2 regions of the Streptomyces sp. NPDC091209 genome follow, and region 1 is predicted to be linked to the other one. Evidence: riboswitches for the same ligand, from Rfam matches in the RefSeq annotation. Region 1 holds a riboswitch; the other holds the start of a gene.
The links. Region 1 has a riboswitch for glycine ahead of gcvT (glycine cleavage system aminomethyltransferase GcvT). Riboswitches for the same ligand answer to the same signal wherever they lie in the genome.
Positions count from the first base shown of each region.

Region 2: another riboswitch for glycine. It lies ahead of gcvP (aminomethyl-transferring glycine dehydrogenase); the one in region 1 lies ahead of gcvT (glycine cleavage system aminomethyltransferase GcvT).

Region 1 covers NZ_JBIVVR010000011.1:300,097-311,069, reverse strand. Annotated here, with positions in the region: gene ACIQRL_RS30240 (aldehyde dehydrogenase family protein) at 1-643, shown strand, start outside; gene ACIQRL_RS30235 (response regulator transcription factor) at 820-1,224, shown strand; gene ACIQRL_RS30230 (GlxA family transcriptional regulator) at 1,330-2,304, shown strand; gene ACIQRL_RS30225 (aspartate-semialdehyde dehydrogenase) at 2,335-3,384, shown strand; gene ACIQRL_RS30220 (hypothetical protein) at 3,381-4,580, shown strand; gene ACIQRL_RS30215 (L-serine ammonia-lyase) at 4,635-6,002, opposite strand; gene glyA (serine hydroxymethyltransferase) at 6,165-7,427, opposite strand; gene gcvH (glycine cleavage system protein GcvH) at 7,439-7,816, opposite strand; gene gcvT (glycine cleavage system aminomethyltransferase GcvT) at 8,001-9,149, opposite strand; glycine riboswitch at 9,297-9,393, opposite strand; gene ACIQRL_RS30195 (AAA family ATPase) at 9,569-10,237, shown strand; gene ACIQRL_RS30190 (enhanced serine sensitivity protein SseB) at 10,301-10,973, shown strand, end outside.
Region 2 covers NZ_JBIVVR010000005.1:9,559-20,531, forward strand. Annotated here, with positions in the region: gene ACIQRL_RS15640 (DNA polymerase IV) at 1-989, shown strand, start outside; gene ACIQRL_RS15645 (PRC-barrel domain-containing protein) at 914-1,282, opposite strand; glycine riboswitch at 1,398-1,493, shown strand; gene gcvP (aminomethyl-transferring glycine dehydrogenase) at 1,671-4,556, shown strand; gene ACIQRL_RS15655 (DUF5999 family protein) at 4,692-4,898, opposite strand; gene ACIQRL_RS15660 (hypothetical protein) at 5,288-5,872, opposite strand; gene ACIQRL_RS15665 (glutamate--cysteine ligase) at 6,413-7,930, shown strand; gene ACIQRL_RS15670 (VWA domain-containing protein) at 8,196-9,965, opposite strand; gene ACIQRL_RS15675 (CPBP family intramembrane glutamic endopeptidase) at 10,150-10,950, shown strand.

The sequences.
Region 1 (10,973 bases):
GATCGTGGAGTCGATCACCGAGCACGCGGGGCAGAACTGCTCGGCCGGGAGCCGGCTGCTCGTCCACCGGTCCGTTCACGACGAACTGGTGGACGCGCTCGTCGAACGGTTCCGTGCCCTGACCATCGGGCCGGGGGCGAGCGATCCCGACATGGGACCGCTCATCTCCGCGAAACAGCGCGACAGGGTGCTCGGCCACCTGGCCGAGGGCCGACGGGACGCCGTGGTCCGGACGGGCGGCGGGGTCCCCGAAGGGCAGAAGTACGGCGAGGGTTTCTACGTGGAGCCCACCATCCTCGATCAGGTCACCCCGGAACACCGGGTGTTCAACGAGGAGATATTCGGTCCGGTCCTGTGCGTATCGGTCTTCGACTCGCTGGAAGAAGCGGTCGGACTCGCGGAACACACCACGTACGGACTGGCGGCCGGAGTGTGGACGTCCGACGTGACCACCGCCCACTGGCTCGCCCAGCGGCTCCGGGTGGGGCAGGTGTTCGTGAACAACTACAGCGCGGCCGGGGGAGTCGAGCTGCCGTTCGGCGGCTACCGGCGCTCGGGAATCGGAGTGGAGAAGGGGCTGGAGGCGCTGCGCGAATACACGCGGTGCAAGACGGTGGCGATCCACGCGGAGCTTCCTTCCTGACCCGTCGCGTCGGTTTTCCCGCAGACCCTCAGCCCTACGGAGAAGTGCGGTTCGGTCAATTCACATCGGTGGAGGGAGTTCATCTGATGTCGCCTGTTGTGCGCGGGTCGGTCGAGGAGTTGAGGGGGCGCCAGTGCTGCGAGGTCTGTGGGGCGCCGAGGCAGCCCGTGACGGCCTTGGCCGAAGGCGTCGCCAAGGTGCACAAGGCCCTGGGCGAGGCACAGGACGCCCTGGAGGCACAGGAGCAGCTGATCGAGGACTTACGGGCCGACGGCCGCCGGACGTCCCTCGCCGCCCCGCCGCCCTCCGAGGAAGCGCTCGCGACACGGGAGGCCCTCTCCCTGCTGACCGCGCGTGAACGGCAGATTCTGGTGCTCATCGCCCAGGGAAATTCGAATCGGCGCGTGGCCAAGGAACTTGGCATATCCGAGAAGACGGTGAAGAACCATTTGTCCGCGGTCTTCATGAAGGTCGGTGCGTCCGATCGAACGCAGGCCGTCGTCATGGGTATCCGCAGCGGGATCGTGTCCATCGGCGGGCCCGTCAATGGTGTGTCTCCGCCCATGAGCGCGAGTGAGTGAATCACCACCGCTTCGGGGTCCATGCCGTGAGTATGAGGGCTGATCCGGCCAGGGGACAGCAGAGGGACTGTCAGAACTCCATGTATTACTGCCACATTGGAAAACATGCTGAAGAACGTAGCCGCGGTCCTGCTCGACAACGTCCATCCCTTCGAGCTGGGTGTCGTATGTGAGGTATTCGGGATCGACCGCCAGGAAGAGGGACTGCCCGCGTACGACTTCGCTCTCGTCGCCGCGGAATCCCCGTCGGTCCGGGCGGTGCCGGGGTTCACCATCAGCACGCCCTACGGACTCGACCGGCTGGAGGAGGCCGACCTCATCGCCATACCGGTGGGGGACGACTTCCACACCCGCGACTTTCCGCCCGCTCTCCTGGAGGCCCTGCGCCAGGCGGTGGCCCGGGGGGCCCGGGTGGTCAGTGTCTGTGTCGGCGCCTTCGTCCTGGGGGCCGCCGGGCTGCTCGACGGACGGCGCTGCACCACCCACTGGCGGTATGCCGACGCACTCGCCGAGCGCTATCCCAAGGCCCATGTCGAACCGGGAGTGCTCTACGTCGACGAGGACCCGATCCTCACCTCGGCCGGCACCTCCGCGGGGATCGACGCCTGCCTCCACCTCGTGCGCAAGCTGCAGGGCAGCGACGTCGCCAACGCCATCGCCCGGCGCATGGTGGTGCCCCCGCACCGGGAGGGCGGCCAAGCCCAGTACATCGAACGGCCGGTGGCGCAGTACGGGGAGGACGGTGTGCGCGAGGTGCTGACCTGGGCCGAGCGACACCTGGACCAGGAGATCAGCGTCGAACAGCTCTCGGCGCGGGCCTGCATGTCGCCGCGCACCTTCGCCCGCCGGTTCCGGGCGGAGACGGGGACCACCCCCTACCGGTGGCTGCTGGCCCAGCGGGTGCTCAGTGCCCAGCGGCTGCTGGAGAACACCGACGAGACGATGGAGGCGGTGGCGGCCCGTACGGGGTTCGCCAACGCGGCCGCCCTGCGCTACCAGTTCGTGCACTTCCTCAACACCACGCCCAACGCGTACCGGCGTGCCTTCCGCGGCCGGTCACCCGACACGACCACGCACTGAGCCCCCGCGCGGGGCGACAGGAGGACGGGAATGCTGCGCATCGCGGTAGTGGGCGCCACCGGAGCGGTGGGCCGGGAGTGCCTGGCCCTGCTCGACGGCGGGATCGTGCCCGTGGAACAGGTCGTGCCCGTGGGATCGGCGCGCAGCGTCGGCCGGGACCTGGGCACCGAACTGGCGCTGTCCCTCCCCGTGGCGGACCTGGTCACCCTGGACGAACTGGATCCCCGAGGTCTGGATGTCGCCATTTTCTCCGCGGGCGCGGAGGTGAGCGCCCGGGAGGCGGAGCGGCTGGCCGCGGCCGGGGTCCTGGTCGTCGACAACAGCTCCGCCTTCCGGATGCGGCCGGACGTGCCGCTCGTCGTCCCCCAGGTCAACCCGGGGGCTCTCGACGGCCGGCCGGCGTCCGGCCTCGTGGCCAACCCCAACTGCTCGACCATCCAGCTCGTGCGCGCCCTGCATCCGGTGCACGAACTCGCGGGCCTGGAGAGCGTCGTGGTGGCGACCTACCAGGCGGCGTCCGGCGGCGGAGTGCGCGGTCTGCGGGAACTGGCGGAGGGCTCCAGGGACATCCTGGACGACCCGCGTGCCGAGGGCGTCCCCGGCGGGCGCTTCGGGCAGCCGCTGTCCTTCAACCTCGTCCCCGAGATAGGGCTGCAGGACGAGACGGGGTTCACGCACGAGGAACGCAAACTCGTCCGCGAGCCACGCAGGATCCTCGGCCTGCCGGACCTGAGGGTGAGCGCCACCGCGGTACGGGTGCCGGTCTTCGACTGCCACTCCGAGGCCGTGCACCTGCGGCTGCGCGAGCCGGTCACGACCGCGTCCGTCGAGGACGCCCTGGCCGCGACGCCCGGCCTGCGGGTCTACCGCCGGACGCAGACCCCCTCGTACCCGATGCCCCGTACCGTCTTCGCCCGGGCCGGGGAACGGGCCCTGGTCCATGTCGGCCGTATCCGCGTCGAGCCCGAGGACGACCGGGCGGTGGCGCTGTGGGTGGTCGCCGACAACCTGTGGGTGGGGGCCGCGCTGAACGCGTTGCAGATCGTGGAACTCGCCCTGAAGAACGGGTGGCTGGGATGACGGGCCGTCCCGCGCCGCGGCGCCGTCCACTGGTGCTGAAATTCGGCGGCTCCGCCTTCGCCGACCTCGACGGCTACCACCGCGTGGCCCGGTACGCGGTGCGCCGCAGCACCGAGGACGGGCGCCCGCTGGTCGTCGTGGTGAGCGCGATGTCCGGTACGACGGGCCGACTCCAGCAGACCCTGGACGCCGTGACCGCCGACCCGCCCGCCGACGCCGCGGCGATGCTCCTGACCGCCGGCGAGACGGTCAGCGTCGCCCTGCTCGCGGCGGCGCTCGGCGCCGCGGGTGTGCCCGCGTGCCCGCTGCCGGCGGCGGCCACCGGGCTCCTGGCCGAGGGGCCCGGCGACCGGGCGGAACTCGTCTCCGCCGGTCCCGAGGCGCTGTCCAGGGCCCTGGCCGACTGCCCGATCGCGGTCGTGCCCGGCGGACAGGCCGTCGACGCGTCCGGGCGGACCGTCATGCTGGGCCGCAACAGTTCGGATCTCTCGGCGGCGGCGACGGCCGCGACGCTGGGCGCGGACACGTGCGAGCTCTTCTCCGACGTGCCCGGTGTGTGCACCGCCGACCCCTATCTGGTGCCGGAGGCGCGCACCCTTGCCCGGATCAGCTACGAGGGAGTGCGCCGGATGTCCCGGCACGGCGCCAAGGTCGTCCACGAGGGCGCCGTGGACTGGGCGGAGCGCGGAGGGGTGCGGCTGCTGTGCCGTCCCTTTCCCTGGAGCGAGGGCCCGGACGGCGGGACCGCCGTCGGGACGGGTCCGGAGGCGGCCGCGGTCGTCGTCCACAAGGACAGCGACGTGTGGTGCTTCCGGTCCGGCCGGGAACGCCGGGCGGTCGGGGGGCGGCTGCGGGCCGAGGGCCTGACGGTCACCGAGTTCGACACCGCGAGCGAGGCGTGTCTGACGGTGCCGGCCGGAGCGCGGGGCGCGGCCCCGCATCTGCGGACCGCGCGCCGCCTCGACGGCCTGCGGCTGGTCACCGCCCTGCGGGCGGACGGCCGGGCCGAACACACGCTGGTGCCGCGCTCCGACGCCGCGGCCGAGGCCCGCCGGCTCCACGGCCTGCTGTACCCGGACCCCGCCGGCACCCCGGGACCGGCCGTCCCCCCGCCGGCCAAGGCCCGTTCCCCGCACAGCGACGTCCTGGTCGGCTCGGGCCCGGCGCCTGACCCCGAGAACAAACGACCGGACTGACCGGGGCGGGGCCGGGCGGCCGCCCGGCCGGGCCGACCGGTCAGGCCCTCCGCCTCAGCACTCGATGATGTTCACAGCCAGCCCGCCCCGGGCCGTCTCCTTGTACTTGACGCTCATGTCGGCGCCGGTCTCCTTCATGGTCTTGATGACCTTGTCGAGGGAGACCAGGTGGGAGCCGTCGCCGCGCATGGCCATCCGGGCCGCCGTGACGGCCTTCACCGCGGCCATGCCGTTGCGCTCGATGCAGGGGATCTGGACCAGGCCGCCGACCGGGTCGCAGGTCAGGCCGAGGTTGTGCTCCATGCCGATCTCGGCGGCGTTCTCGACCTGCTCGGGGCTGCCCCCGAGCACCTCGGCGAGCGCGCCGGCCGCCATCGAGCAGGCCGAGCCGACCTCGCCCTGGCAGCCGACCTCGGCGCCCGAGATGGAGGCGTTCTCCTTGAAGAGCATGCCGATCGCCCCGGCGGCGAGCAGGAACCGTACGACACCCTCCTCGTCGGCGCCGGGCACGAAGTTGATGTAGTAGTGCAGCACCGCCGGGATGATGCCCGCCGCGCCGTTGGTGGGGGCGGTGACCACCCGGCCGCCCGCCGCGTTCTCCTCGTTGACCGCCATCGCGTAGAGGGTGATCCACTCCATCGCGTGGGCCAGCGGATCGCCCTCGGCGCGGAGCTGGCGGGCCGAGAGGGCGGCGCGGCGGCGGACCCTGAGGCCGCCCGGCAGGATGCCCTCGCGGGCCATGCCGCGCGAGACGCAGGCCTGCATGACGCGCCAGATGCCGAGGAGCCCCTCGCGGATCTCCTCCTCGGTGCGCCAGGCCCGCTCGTTCTCCAGCATCAGGGCGGAGATCGACAGCCCGGTCTCCTTGGTGAGCCGCAGCAGCTCGTCGCCCGTGCGGAACGGGTACTTCAGGACCGTGTCGTCGAGCTTGATGCGGTCCTCGCCGACCGCGTCCTCGTCGACCACGAAGCCGCCGCCGACCGAGTAGTACGTCTTCTCCATGACGAGCTCGCCCGAGGCGTCGTACGCGAAGATCGTCATGCCGTTCGCGTGGTACGGCAGGGCCTTGCGGCGGTGCAGGACCAGGTCGTCGTCGAAGTTGAAGTCGATCTCGTGCTCGCCGAGCAGGTTGATCCGGCCCGAGGCCTTGATCTGCTCGACGCGCTCGTCGGCGCCCTCCACGTCCACCGTCCGGGGCGAGGCGCCCTCCAGGCCGAGCAGCACCGCCTTGGGGGTGCCGTGGCCGTGGCCGGTCGCGCCCAGCGAGCCGTACAGCTCGGCGCGTATCGCGGTGACGGGGGCGAGCAGCTCTTCGTTGCGCAGCCGCCGGGCGAACATGCGCGCGGCGCGCATCGGGCCCACCGTGTGGGAGCTGGACGGGCCGATGCCGATCGAGAACAGGTCGAAGACCGAGATGGCCACGGGAACTCCTAGGTGGTTTCGCCGGACGCCGTTGTCCGGCGGAGGTGGTGCGGGACCGCATGGAACGGGGCACCGCGCTCTTCCAGTGTGCGCGGTGCCCCGGATGTCCGTACGAAAGGAACCGTACGGGTGAATACAACGTATGACAGAAAGCCTACGGAACTACTTCAGGCCGGGGTACAACGGGTGCTTGTCGGCCAGAGCGGACACGCGGACCTTCAGGCCCTCCACGTCGTAGGCCGGCTTCAGCGCCTCGGCGATGATGTCCGCGACCTCGGTGAAGTCCTCGGCTGTGAAGCCGCGGGTGGCGAGGGCGGGCGTGCCGATGCGCAGGCCCGAGGTGACCATCGGCGGGCGCGGGTCGTTCGGGATGGCGTTGCGGTTGACCGTGATGCCGACCTCGTGGAGGCGGTCCTCGGCCTGCTGCCCGTCCAGCTCGGAGTTGCGCAGGTCGACCAGGACCAGGTGCACGTCCGTGCCCCCGGACAGGACGTCCACGCCGACGGCCTTCACGTCGTCCTGGACCAGACGCTCGGCCAGGATGCGCGCGCCGTCCAGCGTGCGCTGCTGGCGCTCCTTGAAGTCGTCCGAGGCGGCGACCTTGAAGGAGACGGCCTTGGCGGCGATCACGTGCTCCAGGGGACCGCCCTGCTGGCCGGGGAAGACCGCGGAGTTGATCTTCTTGGCCAGCTCGGCCGTCGAGAGGATCACGCCGCCGCGCGGGCCGCCGAGGGTCTTGTGGGTCGTCGTCGTGACGACGTGGGCGTGCGGCACCGGGTTCGGGTGCAGCCCCGCGGCCACCAGGCCCGCGAAGTGCGCCATGTCGACCATGAGGTACGCGCCGACCTCGTCGGCGATACGGCGGAACTCCGCGAAGTCCAGCTGCCGCGGGTAGGCCGACCAGCCGGCCACGATCAGCTTCGGCCGGGACTCCTTGGCGAGGCGCTCGACCTCGGCCATGTCGACCTGGCCGGTCTCGTCGCTCACGTGGTACGGGACCACGTTGTAGAGCTTGCCGGAGAAGTTGATCTTCATGCCGTGGGTGAGGTGCCCGCCGTGCGCGAGGTTCAGACCCATGATCGTGTCGCCCGGCTTGAGCAGCGCGAACATCGCGGCCGCGTTGGCCTGGGCGCCCGAGTGCGGCTGCACGTTCGCGTGCTCGGCGCCGAACAGCGCCTTGACCCGGTCGATGGCGATCTGCTCGACCACGTCGACGTGCTCGCAGCCGCCGTAGTAGCGGCGGCCCGGGTAACCCTCGGCGTACTTGTTGGTCAGGACCGAGCCCTGGGCCTCCATGACCGCGACCGGAGCGAAGTTCTCCGAGGCGATCATCTCCAGGGTGGACTGCTGGCGGTGCAGCTCGGCGTCGACGGCGGCCGCGACGTCCGGGTCCAGCTCGTGAAGGGGGGTGTTCAGAAGCGACATGCGGTGACTCCTCAGCCGGCGGTGAAGGCGGTGTACTCGTCGGCGGACATCAGGTCCTCGGGCTCGCCCGCGACGCGCACCTTGAACAGCCAGCCGCCCTCGAAGGGCGCGGAGTTCACGAGCGACGGGTCGTCCACGACGTCCTGGTTGGCCTCGACGACCTCGCCGTCGACCGGGGAGTACAGGTCGCTGACCGACTTGGTCGACTCCAGCTCGCCGCAGGACTCGCCCGCGGTCACCGTGTCACCGACCGCCGGGAGCTGGGCGTAGACCACATCGCCGAGCGCGTTGGCCGCGAACTCGGTGATGCCGACCGTCGCGACGCCGTCCTCGGCGACGGACAGCCACTCGTGCTCCTTGCTGTAGCGCAGCTGCTGGGGGTTGCTCATGACCTGAATTCTCCTGTACGCGGTGGAGTGCTGATGGAAGGAAGCGTGGGTGACCCGGGCGGATGTGCCCAGGGTCACGTCCGGCGCCCGACGGGCTCGCCCGTCAGTGCCGGAGCCCGACGGGCATCCGTGTCATGTCCGGCCCTTGCGGACCGGTGTCACGTCCGGCCCGTGCGGACCAGTGTCACTTCTGGCGCTTGTAGAACGGCAGCGCCACGACCTCGTACGGTTCGTGGCTGCCCCGGATGTCCACACCGACACCCGCGGTGCCCGGCGCCGCGTGCGCGGCGTCGACGTACGCCATGGCGATCGGCTTGCCCAGCGTGGGGGAGGGGGCACCGGAGGTGATCTCGCCGATCACCTTGCCGTCGGCGACGACCGAGTACCCGGCGCGCGGCACGCGACGCCCCTCGGCGATCAGGCCGACGAGGACCCGCGGCGGCTCGGAAGCGGCACGCTCGGCGGCTTCGGTCAGCGCCGCGCGCCCCACGAAGTCGCCGTCCTTCTCGAACTTCACGACCCGGCCGAGACCGGCGTCGAAGGGGGTCAGCGAGGTGGTCAGCTCGTGCCCGTACAGCGGCATGCCGGCCTCCAGGCGCAGCGTGTCGCGGCACGACAGACCGCAGGGGACCAGCCCGGCCGGGGTGCCCGCGTCGGTCAGCGCCTGCCACACCTTCTCGGCGTCGGCGGGGGCGACGAACAGCTCGAAGCCGTCCTCACCGGTGTAGCCGGTGCGGGCGATCAGGGCCGGAACGCCGGCCACCGTGCCCGGCAGGCCCGCGTAGTACTTCAGGCCGTCCAGGTCCGCGTCGGTGACCGCCTTGAGGATGCCGGAGGACTCGGGCCCCTGCACGGCGATCAGCGCGTACGCGTCACGGTCGTCGCGCACCACGGCGTCGAAACCGGCGGCGCGCTCGGTCAGCGCGTCCAGCACCACCTGGGCGTTGGAGGCGTTGGCGACGACCATGTAGTGAGGAGACGGGGCGTGAGAGGAACCGGCTTCGTGCTCGGCGAGGCGGTAGACGATCAAGTCGTCCAGGATGCCGCCGTCCTCCTGGCAGATCATGGTGTAGCGGGCGCGGCCGACGCCGACGGTCGCGATGTTGCCGACCAGCGCGTGGTTCAGGAGAGCGGCGGCCTCGGGGCCGGTGACGGTGATCTCGCCCATGTGGGAGAGGTCGAAGAGGCCGGCCTTCGTGCGGACGGCGAGGTGCTCGTCGCGCTCCGAGCCGTAGCGCAGGGGCATGTCCCAGCCTGCGAAGTCGGTCATCGTCGCGCCCAGCGAGCGATGCAGGGCATCGAGCGCGGTGTGACGGGGTGCGGTGCTGCTCATCGGTCTGGCTCCCAAGGCATGACGGCGAGGTCGTTCCTCCCCATCTGTCATCGGAACCTGAGAGGTTCATCAAGACCCCACGAAACGGTGGTCCTGATTTGCACCTTGGGTGGAGCCACCGGTGAGTGGCCCGCTTTTCAGATGTGCCTCGCCCGCGCGGTAACGGGGCCTGAGAGATTCAAGGGAGGGACTTGCTCCTTCGGCGCCCGGGTACACGTACCCAGGACTCTCCCGCGCGGATTCAAGCGGCCGGTATGCAGTTGGCGCGGCCATCATCGCACGCGCCGTCCGATCCCGGCAGCCCGGCATCTGTAACCGGGCTGTGGCAGTCCGCGCATGAAAAGGGGAAGCGCCGGGCATTACCTTCTCTTTACAGTCGACGGGGATGGGACTCCACACCCAAGGGGAGGACGGTCACGGTGAACAGGACCACGGCGTACGCGACGACCTCGGGTCTCGCGCTGCCCGAGCAGCCCGGAGCACCGGCCCGGGAGGCGCGCGGCCCGCATCCGGCGCCCGTCGTGCGGGATCTCCGCGACCGGCTCGGACACAGTCCGCACGGTCTCCGCTTCGGGGCGCGCGACCTCGTCGTGGTCACCGGACTGCCCGGCAGCGGCAAGTCGACGCTGATGCGGCGGGCCGTGCGGGGCGCGCGCGTCGACTCGCAGGACACCCGCGACCGCTGGGACGGCCGGATGGCCCGCCATCTGCCGTACGCGTTCTACCGTCCCCTCGTCCGCCTCGCGCACTACGCCGGCCTGCGCCGCGCGCTGCGGGGCGGCGGCGGACTCGTCGTGCACGACTGCGGTACACAGGCCTGGGTGCGCCGCTGGCTCGCCCGCGAGGCCCGGCGCCGGGGCGGCGCGCTGCACCTGGTGCTGCTCGACGTCACGCCGGGCACCGCACGGCGCGGGCAGCGCGAGCGCGGCCGGGGCGTCTCGCGCTACGCCTTCGCCCGTCATCGCGGCGCGGTCGCCCGGCTGCTGCGCTCCGCGGAGAGGGGAGACCTGCCTCCGGGGTGCGGCTCGGCGGTGCTCATCGACCGGGACGCGGCGGGCGTCCTGCGCAGGATCGACTTCGGCCACTGACCGGTTGCGGTGGCCCACTAACCTTTCCAGCCGGAACAGTGGTTCGAAGCGGGCGGTAGACAGATGGACTTTCCGGCACAGGCGCACCCCCATCCGCACGGCGGTTGGCCCGGCAACGAGCTGGAGGAGGTGTTGTCCTCCTCCCTCGGCATGCCCGCGGGCCCCTCGTCGGCCGCTCGTATCGTCGAGGTGCTCGGCCGCAGCTTCGTGTGGGTGCCGCTGCCCAACGGCGGCGGCCCGCAGAGCGGTCCGCTCGATCTGCCCACGATGGACCTCGGGGGCCAGGTCTACGTCCCGGTCTTCAGCTCCGAGGAGCAGTTCCGCCAGGTCACCGGCGGTCACATGTCGTTCACGATCGCGCCCGCCGTGGAGTTCGCCCGCGGACTTCCGCCGCAGGTCGGCATCGCGGTCAACCCGGACGGTGTGGTCGGCGTACCGCTGCCCCCGATGGCCGTCGCCGAGCTGTGCCGGGCCGGGCGGACCCCGCTGGACGGGGCGGGCGGTGGCCGGGTGCGGCTCTTCGAGCCCGACTGGCAGGAGGACCCGATGGACTTCCTCGCCGCGGCCTCGGCCGAGTTCGCCGGGACCGGCGTCGTCCTGAGCGCCCGCCGCTGTCTGGCCAGCATCGAGGGCGACGATCCGGTCATGTTCATCGGTGTCGAACTCTCGGTGTGGGAGGGCGAGGCCCGCGCCCTGCCCCTCGACGCGCTGGGCCGGGCCCTCGGCCGCGTCCCGA
Region 2 (10,973 bases), on a different contig from region 1:
TGGGGCCGATGCCGGTGCGGACGCTGCCGGGCGTGGGGCCGGCCACCGGCGACCATCTGCGGCGGGCCGGCATCACCACCGTCGAGGAACTGGCCGAGGCGGGCGAGGACGAGCTCGTACGGCTGCTGGGGAAGGCGCACGGGCACGCGCTGTTCGCGATGGCGCTGGCCCACGACGAGCGCCCCGTGGTGGCCGAGCGGGAGACCAAGTCGGTGTCGGTCGAGGACACGTACGACGTGGACATCCACGACCGGGTCCGGGTGGAGCTGGAGGTGCAGCGGCTCGCGGACCGGTGTGTGCGGCGGCTGCGCCGGGCCGGGCTGTCGGGGCGGACGATCGTTCTGAAGGTACGCAGGTACGACTTCTCGACCCTGACCCGCTCCGAGACGCTGCGCGGGCCCACGGACGACCCCGGTGTCGTTCGGGAGGCCGCCGCGCGGCTGCTGGAGGGCGTGGACACGACCGGCGGCGTGCGCCTGCTGGGGGTCGGCGTCTCCGGGCTCGCCGACTACACGCAGGAGGACCTGTTCGCGCAGGCGCAGGCCGCCGCGGTGGGGGAGCCCGCGGCCGATGACCATTCGGCGGACGAGCCCGAGGGGGCCGTCGCGGAGGAGGCGGTGCCCGCCGAGCGGCGGTGGCCCTCCGGGCACGATGTGCGCCATGCCGAGCACGGGCACGGATGGGTGCAGGGGAGCGGGCTGGGACGGGTCACGGTGCGCTTCGAGACGCCCTCGTCCGAGCCCGGCCGGGTGCGGACCTTCCGGACGGACGATCCGCAGCTCGAACCGGCGGACCCGCTGCCCCTGGTGGAGCGAAGACCCGGCGGGTCCGCACCGGGTCCCGGCCCGGCGGCGTCAGAAGCCGCGACGCGAGGTCCGGAGCCGAAGGCGGGCCCGCACCCGGCCCCGGGGGCTCAGGCGTCCTCCGTGCCCGCGAGCCGGCCGAAGTCCCGGTCCGGCGGCGTCGGGGACGCCACGTCGAGCCCGTAGTGGTGGTAGAGCTGGAGTTCCTGTTCGGGGGAGAGGTGACGCCCGACGCCGAAGTCGGGGGCGTCCTTGATCAGGGCCCGGTCGAACGGGATGCGCAAGGTCCCCTCGACGATCTCGCTGGGCTCCAGGGGCACGAAGGCGTCCCTGCTGAACAGCCCGGTGCGTATGGCAGCCCACTCAGGGACGCCGGTCGCGTCGTCGAGGTACACCTCGTCGATCGTGCCGATCTTGGTGCCCTTGCTGTCGAACGCCTTGCGGCCGATCAGGTTGCGCGGATCGATGTCGGTCTGCACGGTCCCTCCACGTGGTCGCAAACTCATCCGTAAGTACTACAAAAGAGCACATTTGTGAGAGCGGCCACTCGAAGGCTGATGTCTTGTCCTCGCTGGTAGGCTGGCAGACGGCTGCTGATCCCGTGCGGGAGAGTCCTCCAGATTTCACCGGAGGCGCCGAAGGAGCAACTCCTCCCCGGAATCTCTCAGGCTCACGTACCGCACGGACGAGGTCACTCTGGAAAGCAGGGCGGGTGCTGTTGGCCTCCGCTCTCACCGACGGTGAAAGCCGGATCGTCCATGGACGATCCGGTGAAACTCTCAGGTTGAGATGACAGAGGGGGAGGCCGTCGGGGTACCCGTGCCGGGGTGCCCCTCGAAGGTCGCGTCAGACCAGGAGGCCTCCGCCATGACCGCCCCTCGCATTCCGCTTTCCGAGCTCGAACAGGGCATCCCCTTCGAGCAGCGCCACATCGGGCCCGACTCCGAAGCCCGGGCCAAGATGCTCGCGCAGGTCGGATACGGCTCGCTCGACGAGCTGACGGCCGCCGCGGTGCCGGACGTGATCAAGAATGCCGAGGCCCTGAAGCTGCCGGCCGCGCGCACCGAGGCCGAGGTACTGGCCGAGCTCCGCTCCCTCGCGGACCGCAACGAGGTGCTCGGCTCGATGATCGGCCTCGGTTACTACGGCACCTTCACGCCGCCGGTGATCCTGCGCAACGTCATGGAGAACCCGGCCTGGTACACCGCGTACACGCCGTACCAGCCGGAGATCTCGCAGGGCCGTCTCGAGGCGCTGCTGAACTTCCAGACCGTCGTCGCCGAGCTGACCGGACTGCCGACCTCCGGCGCGTCCCTCCTCGACGAGGGCACCGCCGCCGCCGAGGCGATGGCGCTGTCCCGCCGCATGGGCAAGAACAAGAAGGGCCTCTTCCTGGTCGACGCGGACGCGCTGCCGCAGACCATCGCCGTCATAGAGACCCGCGCCGAGCCGACCGGCGTCGAGATCGTCGTCGCCGACCTCGCCGACGGCATCCCGGCCGACCTCGCCGGGCGCGAGATCAACGGCGTGCTGATCCAGTACCCGGGCGCCTCCGGTGCCGTACGCGACATCAAGCCGATCGTCGAGCAGGCGCACGAGCTGGGCGCGGTCGTCACCGTCGCGGCCGATCTGCTCGCCCTGACCTTGCTCACCTCGCCCGGCGAGCTCGACGCGGACATCGCGGTCGGTACGACGCAGCGCTTCGGTGTGCCGATGGGCTTCGGCGGACCGCACGCCGGTTACATGGCGGTCCGCGAGAAGTTCGCGCGCAGCCTCCCCGGCCGGCTGGTCGGTGTCTCCGTGGACGCCGACGGGAACAAGGCGTACCGCCTCGCCCTGCAGACGCGTGAGCAGCACATCCGTCGTGAGAAGGCGACCAGCAACATCTGTACGGCTCAGGTGCTGCTCGCCGTGATGGCCGGCATGTACGCCGTCTACCACGGTCCCGACGGCCTGCGGACCATCGCACGGCGTACCCACCGCTACGCCACGGTCCTGGCCGCCGGGCTCACCGCCGGCGGTGTCGAGCTCGTGCACGGCGCGTACTTCGACACCCTCACCGTGCGGGTCCCGGGCCGGGCCGCCGAGATCGTCGCCGCCGCCCGCGACCACGGCGTCAACCTCCACCCCGTCGACGCCGACCACGTGTCGATCTCGTGCGACGAGACGACCACGCGCGAGCAGCTGGCCGCCGTGTGGACCGCCTTCGGCGTCGAGGGCGACATCGAGGCGCTGGACGCGAGCGCCGAGGACACCCTGCCGGCCGCGCTGCTGCGCACCGACGAGTACCTCACGCACCCCGTCTTCCACCAGCACCGCTCCGAGACCGCGATGCTGCGCTACCTGCGCAAGCTCTCCGACCGCGACTACGCGCTCGACCGCGGCATGATCCCGCTGGGCTCCTGCACGATGAAGCTCAACGCGACCACCGAGATGGAGCCGGTCACCTGGCCCGAGTTCGGGCAGATGCACCCCTTCGCGCCCGCCGAGCAGGCGCGGGGCTATCTGACGCTCATCCACGAGCTGGAGGACCAGCTCGCCGAGGTCACCGGCTACGACAAGGTGTCGCTCCAGCCCAACGCCGGTTCGCAGGGCGAGCTGGCCGGTCTGCTGGCCGTGCGCGGCTACCACCGCGCCAACGGCGACGACCAGCGCACCGTCTGCCTCATCCCGTCCTCCGCGCACGGCACCAACGCCGCCAGCGCCGTGATGGCCGGCATGAAGGTCGTCGTCGTGAAGACCGCGGACGACGGCGAGATCGACGTCCAGGACCTCAGTGCCAAGATCGAGCAGTACCGCGACGAACTGTCGGTGCTGATGATCACGTACCCCTCGACGCACGGTGTGTTCGAGGAGCACGTCGCCGACATCTGCGCCCAGGTGCACGAGGCCGGCGGCCAGGTCTACGTCGACGGCGCCAACCTCAACGCCCTGGTGGGCCTCGCCAAGCCGGGCCACTTCGGCGGCGACGTCTCGCACCTCAACCTGCACAAGACCTTCTGCATCCCGCACGGCGGCGGCGGTCCGGGCGTCGGCCCGGTCGGTGTGCGCGCGCACCTGGCGCCGTACCTGCCGAACCACCCGCTCCAGCCCGAGGCCGGTCCCGAGACCGGTGTCGGCCCGATCTCGGCCGCTCCCTGGGGCTCCGCGGGCATCCTGCCCATCTCCTGGTCGTACGTCCGGCTGATGGGCGGCGAGGGCCTCAAGCGCGCCACGCAGGTGGCCGTGCTCTCCGCGAACTACATCGCCAAGCGCCTGGAGCCGCACTACCCGGTGCTGTACACCGGTCCCGCCGGCCTGGTCGCGCACGAGTGCATCATCGACCTGCGCCCGCTCACCAAGGCGACCGGCGTGAGCGTCGACGACATCGCGAAGCGCCTCATCGACTACGGCTTCCACGCGCCGACCATGTCGTTCCCGGTGGCCGGCACGCTGATGATCGAGCCGACCGAGTCCGAGGACCTGGGAGAGCTCGACCGGTTCTGCGACGCGATGATCGCGATCCGCGCGGAGATCGAGAAGGTCGGCTCCGGCGAGTGGGCGGTGGACGACAACCCGCTGCGCGGGGCGCCGCACACGGCCGCCGCGCTCGGCGGCGACTGGGAGCACCCGTACAGCCGCGAGGAGGCCGTCTTCCCGGCCGGTGTCTCGCCCGCCGACAAGTACTGGCCGCCGGTGCGCCGCATCGACCAGGCGTACGGCGACCGGAACCTCGTCTGCTCCTGCCCGCCGCTGGACGCCTACGAGGACTGATCAGCGCTCGGCACGTGGACGGCTACGGGGAGTGATCACCCTCGGTCATGCGTCGGGGCCGGTTCGGAGAGTACGTCTCCGGGCCGGCCCCTCGTGTGTCTGGGCGGCCGGTCAGGGCCGCCCGGGTGGTGCGGCTCAGGCGGCCGTCATCACCTGCGCGCCGCCCAGCGGGCGGTGCGGCGCGATGATCTGGCCGTCGGGCAGGAGCTCACCGGTGTCCTCGAAGAGCAGAACGCCGTTGCACAGCAGGCTCCATCCCTGCTCCGGGTGGTGCGCCGCGAGGCGGGCGGACTCCCGGTCGGCTGATTCGGCTGAAGGACACGGTGGCTGGTGCTGGCACATGGATGGGATCTTTCGCTGGGTCGAGGTGTGAGTGATGGCTGTGGTGTCTGTCTTGCGGCTTGAGGTACTCATGGCCGCCCCCCGTTGATGTGTGGTCTGACCCCAGTGTTGCCCCACGGGCGCCAATCCGCAGGGATTTGGGGGCACCGCTTCTCACAGGTTGATGACGCATCACCCCTGCGGAGGGTTCACCCCAACTGCGTTGCCTTTTCGGGTGGTTCGAGGTGGCCGAATAGGGCTAGTCAGGTCCGGCGCGGAGCGCGTTTCCCCTCGTACGAGCGCTGTGGAGCCCTAACGAGCGATCGGTCCTCCGGGTGCGTGACAGCGCCGTGCCCCGCGGCCGGGGGCACGGCTGCGGGGCACGGACAAGGGTGCAGGAGCGCGGCGGCTCAGGCGGGCGAGCTGAGGAGCGGTGCCGGGGTGACCCGGTGGGTGAGAACGGGCAGCAGTTCGGCGACGCGGTACGGCCGGTGCGCGGCGATGCCGGGTGGGGCCGGTGCGAGCGGGACCAGAAGGTCGGTGGCGGCCGGATGGCCGGCGGCACCGTCCGCCGTGCAGTCGCCGTGCAGCCAGAGGGTCAGCATGTACAGCTCGGGCACGGACAACAGGCGTGCTTGGTAGGGCTGTTGCATGGTCTCGGCCTGCCGTACGGCGCTTTCCGTCGCGGCGATGTAGGGGCCCTCGAAGAAGCGCGAGAAGGCCCAGCCGTCCGCGGTCAGCACGGTGTCGGCCGCGGCCACCGCACGGTCGCCGCAACGGATCAGGAAACGCCACCCGGCGAGCCGGGTGGCGGAGGCGCCCGCGGGAGTGATGCGATCCAGGACGTGGACGGGCAGCGGGAGTTCGGGGGTGGCGGGTCCCTGTGCCAGGCGCAGGGACGGGGTGCGGGCTTCGCGGACAGCGGTGGGGGAACCGAGTGCCGTGAGAACGGTGCGCAGGGCGGGCGCGGGAGCCGGGGGTACGTGCAACGGCATGGTGGGTCGCCTCTCATTCGACAGGCACAGTGGCGCGAGGGCGGGGGCGGACGGCGCTGTCAGCTCTCGGGTCAGAGGGGCGAGGGGTCTGGATCCGCCGACAGGGTGTCGCCTGCCGCCGTCACCGTGACGACAGGACCTAGGACCGCGAGCGCCAACTCTCTGCCTCGGTAGCGGAGTTTATACGACGCGTGTTCAGGCGGTGTTTCGTCTAGTCGTCCCGAATACGAAGAGCAAGGCGCTATTCGGTCGATGAAAAGAGGGATTCATCCCGGTTCTGAGCGGTCGAACCGCGGTGACCTCGGAATACTCCGCCGTAGCGGTCGGCCGATTCTCGTCGGCGTTTTTCACGAGATCATGTCGGGCGGTAAACTTGCTTTTTGCTCCATGCCCGGTGAATGTGCCCGGGGCCGATGTCCAGGGTAGCGGTCGAAGAGCGCCCGCGGGACGTTATGGATCGCGTTGCCTGGGCATCATCCACCGTGACCCGGGACGCCAGGGCCGGAGCGTCGGCCTGCCCATCCGAGGAGGGACACTTCGATGGGGGAGAAGGTCGTGGCAGGGACAATCGGCCTGTCCGATCGGCAGCGCTACCGCGACAAGCTCCGGCAGTGTCTGACGGGGCTGGAGCGACTGCTGGAGGAGAAGCGGTTCGACCGCCCGAAGAACCTGATGGGCCTGGAGATCGAATTGAATCTCGCGGGACCCGACGGCTTGCCCAGAATGATGAATGCGCAAGTGCTCGAACGGATTGCGAGCCGCGATTTCCAAACAGAACTCGCCATGTTCAATCTGGAAGTCAACATAGCCCCACACCGATTGGGCGGACGGGTATTCGACCGGCTCGCCGAGGAGATCCGCACCTCGCTCGCGTACGCCCATCGGAAAGCCGGCGAGGTCGACGCCGGAATCGTGATGATCGGCATTCTGCCGACACTCGGCCGGGACGATCTGGTGTCCGCGAACCTCTCGGACGTCGACCGCTACACGCTGCTCAACGATCAGATCGTGGCCGCGCGCGGAGAGGATTTCGAACTCGACATCGACGGTGTGGAGCGCTTGGTCTGCAGGTCGGGATCCATCGCGCCCGAAGCCGCCTGCACCTCAGTGCAGTTGCACCTTCAGGTCACGCCGGACCGGTTCGCGGATGTGTGGAACGCGGCGCAGGCGGTCGTGGCCCCGCAGATCGCGGTCGGGGCCAACTCGCCGTTCCTGTTCGGGCACGAGCTCTGGCGGGAGTCGAGGCCCCCGCTCTTCCAGCAGTCGACCGACACACGGCCCCCGGAGCTGCAGGCACAGGGAGTCCGGCCGCGCACCTGGTTCGGCGAACGGTGGATCTCCTCGGCGTACGACCTCTTCGAGGAGAACCTGCGGTTCTTCCCGCCCCTGCTGCCCATCTGCGACGAGGAGGATCCGCTCGGAGTCCTGGACGCCGGGGGTGTGCCCAAACTCGCCGAACTGGTGCTGCACAACGGCACGGTGTACCGCTGGAACAGGCCGGTCTACGGCATCGCCGACGGCGTCCCTCATCTGCGTGTCGAGAACCGGGTGCTGCCCGCGGGCCCGACCGTCACCGACGTCATCGCCAACGCCGCTTTCTACTACGGGCTGATCCGCGCGCTCGCCGAGGAGTCGCGTCCGGTGTGGACGCGGCTGTCCTTCGAGGCGGCCGCCGCCAACTTCGACGCGGCGTGCCGGTACGGCATCGACGCGCGCCTGGAGTGGCCGCGGCGCGGCCGTTACGGCGGGACCGCGCAGGTGGACGCCGCGAACCTGGTCCGCGACGAGCTGCTGCCGCTCGCCGCCGCGGGACTGGACGCCTGGGGTGTCGAGCCGGCCGACCGGGACTTCTACCTGGGCGTGATCGAGGACCGGTGCCGACTGCGCTTCAACGGCGCGACCTGGCAGACGGCGACCTTCCACCGGGCCCTGGAGAAGGGCTTCGGCCGCGACGCCGCACTGGCCGCGACGACGCGGCGCTACGGCGAGCTGATGCATCTCGGAGAGCCGGTGCACACCTGGCCGGTGGGACTCCCGGAGCCGGTTCCGTTGGGGTGACGCGGGGCGTCGTGCCGGGGACGGCGCGGGGGCGCCCGGGGTGCCCGGGGACGGAACCGGGTCAGCGTCCTGTGGTGGCCGGTGCGTGCCGAACATCTGTCATGTCGGCTTGAGCGCCCCTCTCTTGACGCCGACCGGACGGATCCCGCCGGTGGGCCGTGGGCGTGCGGCCGGTCGGGCCACGGACGCGGGAGTGGTGTGCCGGGTGGGCGCGGCTGCGGGTGCCGGTGCGACCGGGCAGGGGCCGGTACCGGCCGGGTGGCCGTCAGTTCGGGTTGCCCGCGCCCGCTGCCGTGATCGCCTTGAGCATCGCCGCGTGGATCTGTGAGGGCTCGTTGACCCGCTCGCCGGAGCCGCCGGTCGCCCGGGCGATCTGGTCGACCTCCCGTCGGTCGCTGTCGGGGCCCACGGCGATGGCGATCAGCGGCACCGGGCGTTCCGGGTCGGCCAGTTTCTGCAGCTCGGCGACGAGATCGGACCGGGAGATGCTGCCGGGGTCCTTGTTGACCCCGTCCGTGAGGATGACCAGCGCGTTGAACCGGCCCTTGGCGTAGGAGGCGACGGCCGCCTTGTAAGCGGCGAGTGTGGTGTCGTACAGACCGGTCTCCCCGTGCGGGACCGGCTTCAGGGAGCGGAAGGCCGCGGACAGCCGGTCGCGCTGGGTGCCGGATCCCTTCGTGTCGCCGAGGCGCTCGGTCGGCACCAGGACGCGGTAGTCCTTGCGGCCGTCGAGCTTCGTGGAGAACTTCCACAGCCCGATCTCGTCCTCGGGGGTGAAGGTGGCGAGCGCCTGGATCAGGGACTCCTTGGTGACATCCATGCGGGACCGGTCGCTGCCCGGCAGCGGCTCGCCCATGGAGGAGGAGGCGTCGACGACCGTGGTGATCCGGGCGCTCTCCACCGTGATCGTCCACATGCCGAGGGCCTCCTGGAGCGACTCCTTGGAGGAAGGGGCCGTCACCACGCGCGCGTACGGCTGCGGGAACCTCCCGCCGGCCTCGGTGACCAGCGCGTCCGAAGGGTTGTCCGCGTCCGTACGGAAGCCGAACATCCGCAGGAACTGCCGGGGTGCCGCCTCACCGAGCAACATCATGAACCGCAGGGCCGCACGGCTCTCGTCCGTACCCAGCCGCGGCTCGTCGACCAGCGTGTACGGGTAGTCGAGCAGCGGCGTGCCGTCCTTGGGGTAGAAGAGGTCGAGGTCGTCACCGCTGCCCGCCGAGGTGTTGTGGGCGAACGCCGCCTGCTCGGAGAGGATCAGCGCCTGATTGCGCCCGGGACTGCCGTGTCCGGAGCCGGAGACGTCGCGGGGCAGGGTGTCCAGGAGCTGGGTGTCGCTGTCGGACGTGCGCCGCGAGAGCGCCTTGGCCATCGTGGCCGCCTGGACGTCACCGCCCTTGACCCGGGAGGCGGACTCGTTGATCCGGGTGAGCGCGAGCAGGCCCGTCGAGCTGCGGGCGGGGTCGACCGTGCCCAGCCCGATCCGCTTGGCCCGCAGAGCCGACCCGGCCAACTCGTTCCAGGTGTACGTCTTCACGGGCCAGCCCAGCGTTCTGGCGGCCGCCGGGACCATGGCGACGCCGACGGGTGTGGAGGCGACGTTGCCCAGGCTGTCGACCTGTGTGGCGGCGCTGATCTCGGTGACGCGCTCCACCCACGCGTCCGAGTCCGGCACCCACACCTGCACGTCGGACTTCTTGCCCGACCGGAGCGCGGCGGCGACCTGGTACGACGCGCGAGCGGTCACGCTGACATCGAGGCAGCGGCCGTCGGAGGTGATCTTCTTCGCGCGGGCGTCCTCGGCGGCGGCCCTGAGCGCGGGCGCGATGTCCGGTGAGGCGGCCACCTCGATGTGCACGGCGTCGTCCTGGCAGGAGCCCGCCAAGGAGAACAGGCCTCCACGGACGGCCGCGGCCGTGCCTCCGGCGACGGTGAGGACGAGTGCCGTCGCGAGGGCCACATTGCGGCGGCGCGCACGGATCCGGGGGTCGGCGGAGCCCGCCCGTGGCGCGTCGGGCAAGCTGTGACGTCCCATGACGGTGAGGTCCTCCCAGGTGAGCCCGAGCCGTGAGACAGCCGTGGAACAGGCAAAGGGGGAAGTACGCCCCGTAGGGCGCCCGCCCCCCGACGGCCTGTCGCGCACGATCTTCGCAACTTCTTTCGAGACCCTAGCGGGGCGACGACGGGGATGCGGCGGGATTACCCAACTGGAGGCGGGAGTGCAGGTGGAGGCGGGATCGGTGGCCGATTCCTTTCCGGAGGAGAGGCTGACACGACGGATTCTCCGGGACGAGACGCTGCTCGTCCTGGCGCTGTCGCTCGGCGCGAGCGGAGTGTCCGCGCTGATCAGTTTTGTCGGATCGGTCACGAAACCGGGCGGCCTCAAGGACCAGGCGGCCACCCTGAACGCCTCGGCGGCGCCGGGCCGGCCCTGGCTCGATCTGGCCTGGCAGCTCTTCGGTATCGCGTCCGCCCTGGTGCCGGTCGCGCTCGTCGCGCACTTGCTGATCCGCGAGGGCCAGGGGATGCGCGTGATCGGATTCGACCGTACGCGCCCCTGGCCGGACCTCGGCCGCGGTGCCCTGGTCGCGGCGGTGATCGGCAGTACGGGAATCGCCTTCTATCTGGCGGCGCGTGGGTTCGGCGCCAACCTCACGGTGGTGCCCGAGGCGTTGCCGGACGTGTGGTGGAAGTTCCCGGTGCTGATCCTCTCGGCCGTGCAGAACGCCGTGCTGGAGGAGGTCATCGTCGTCGGGTATCTGCTGCGCCGGCTGGGGCAGTTGGGCTGGACGCCGGGGACCGCGCTGATGGCGAGTGCGGTGCTGCGCGGTTCGTACCACCTCTACCAGGGCATCGGCGGCTTCGTCGGCAACATGGTGATGGGCGTCGTCTTCGTCTACCTGTACCGGCGTTGGGGCCGGGTCGGGCCGCTCGTGGTCGCGCATTCGCTGCTCGACATCGGGGCCTTCGTGGGCTACGCGCTGCTCGCGGGGAAGGTGGGATGGCTCCCGACGGCGTGAGCGGCGGCGCCCGCGACGACTGA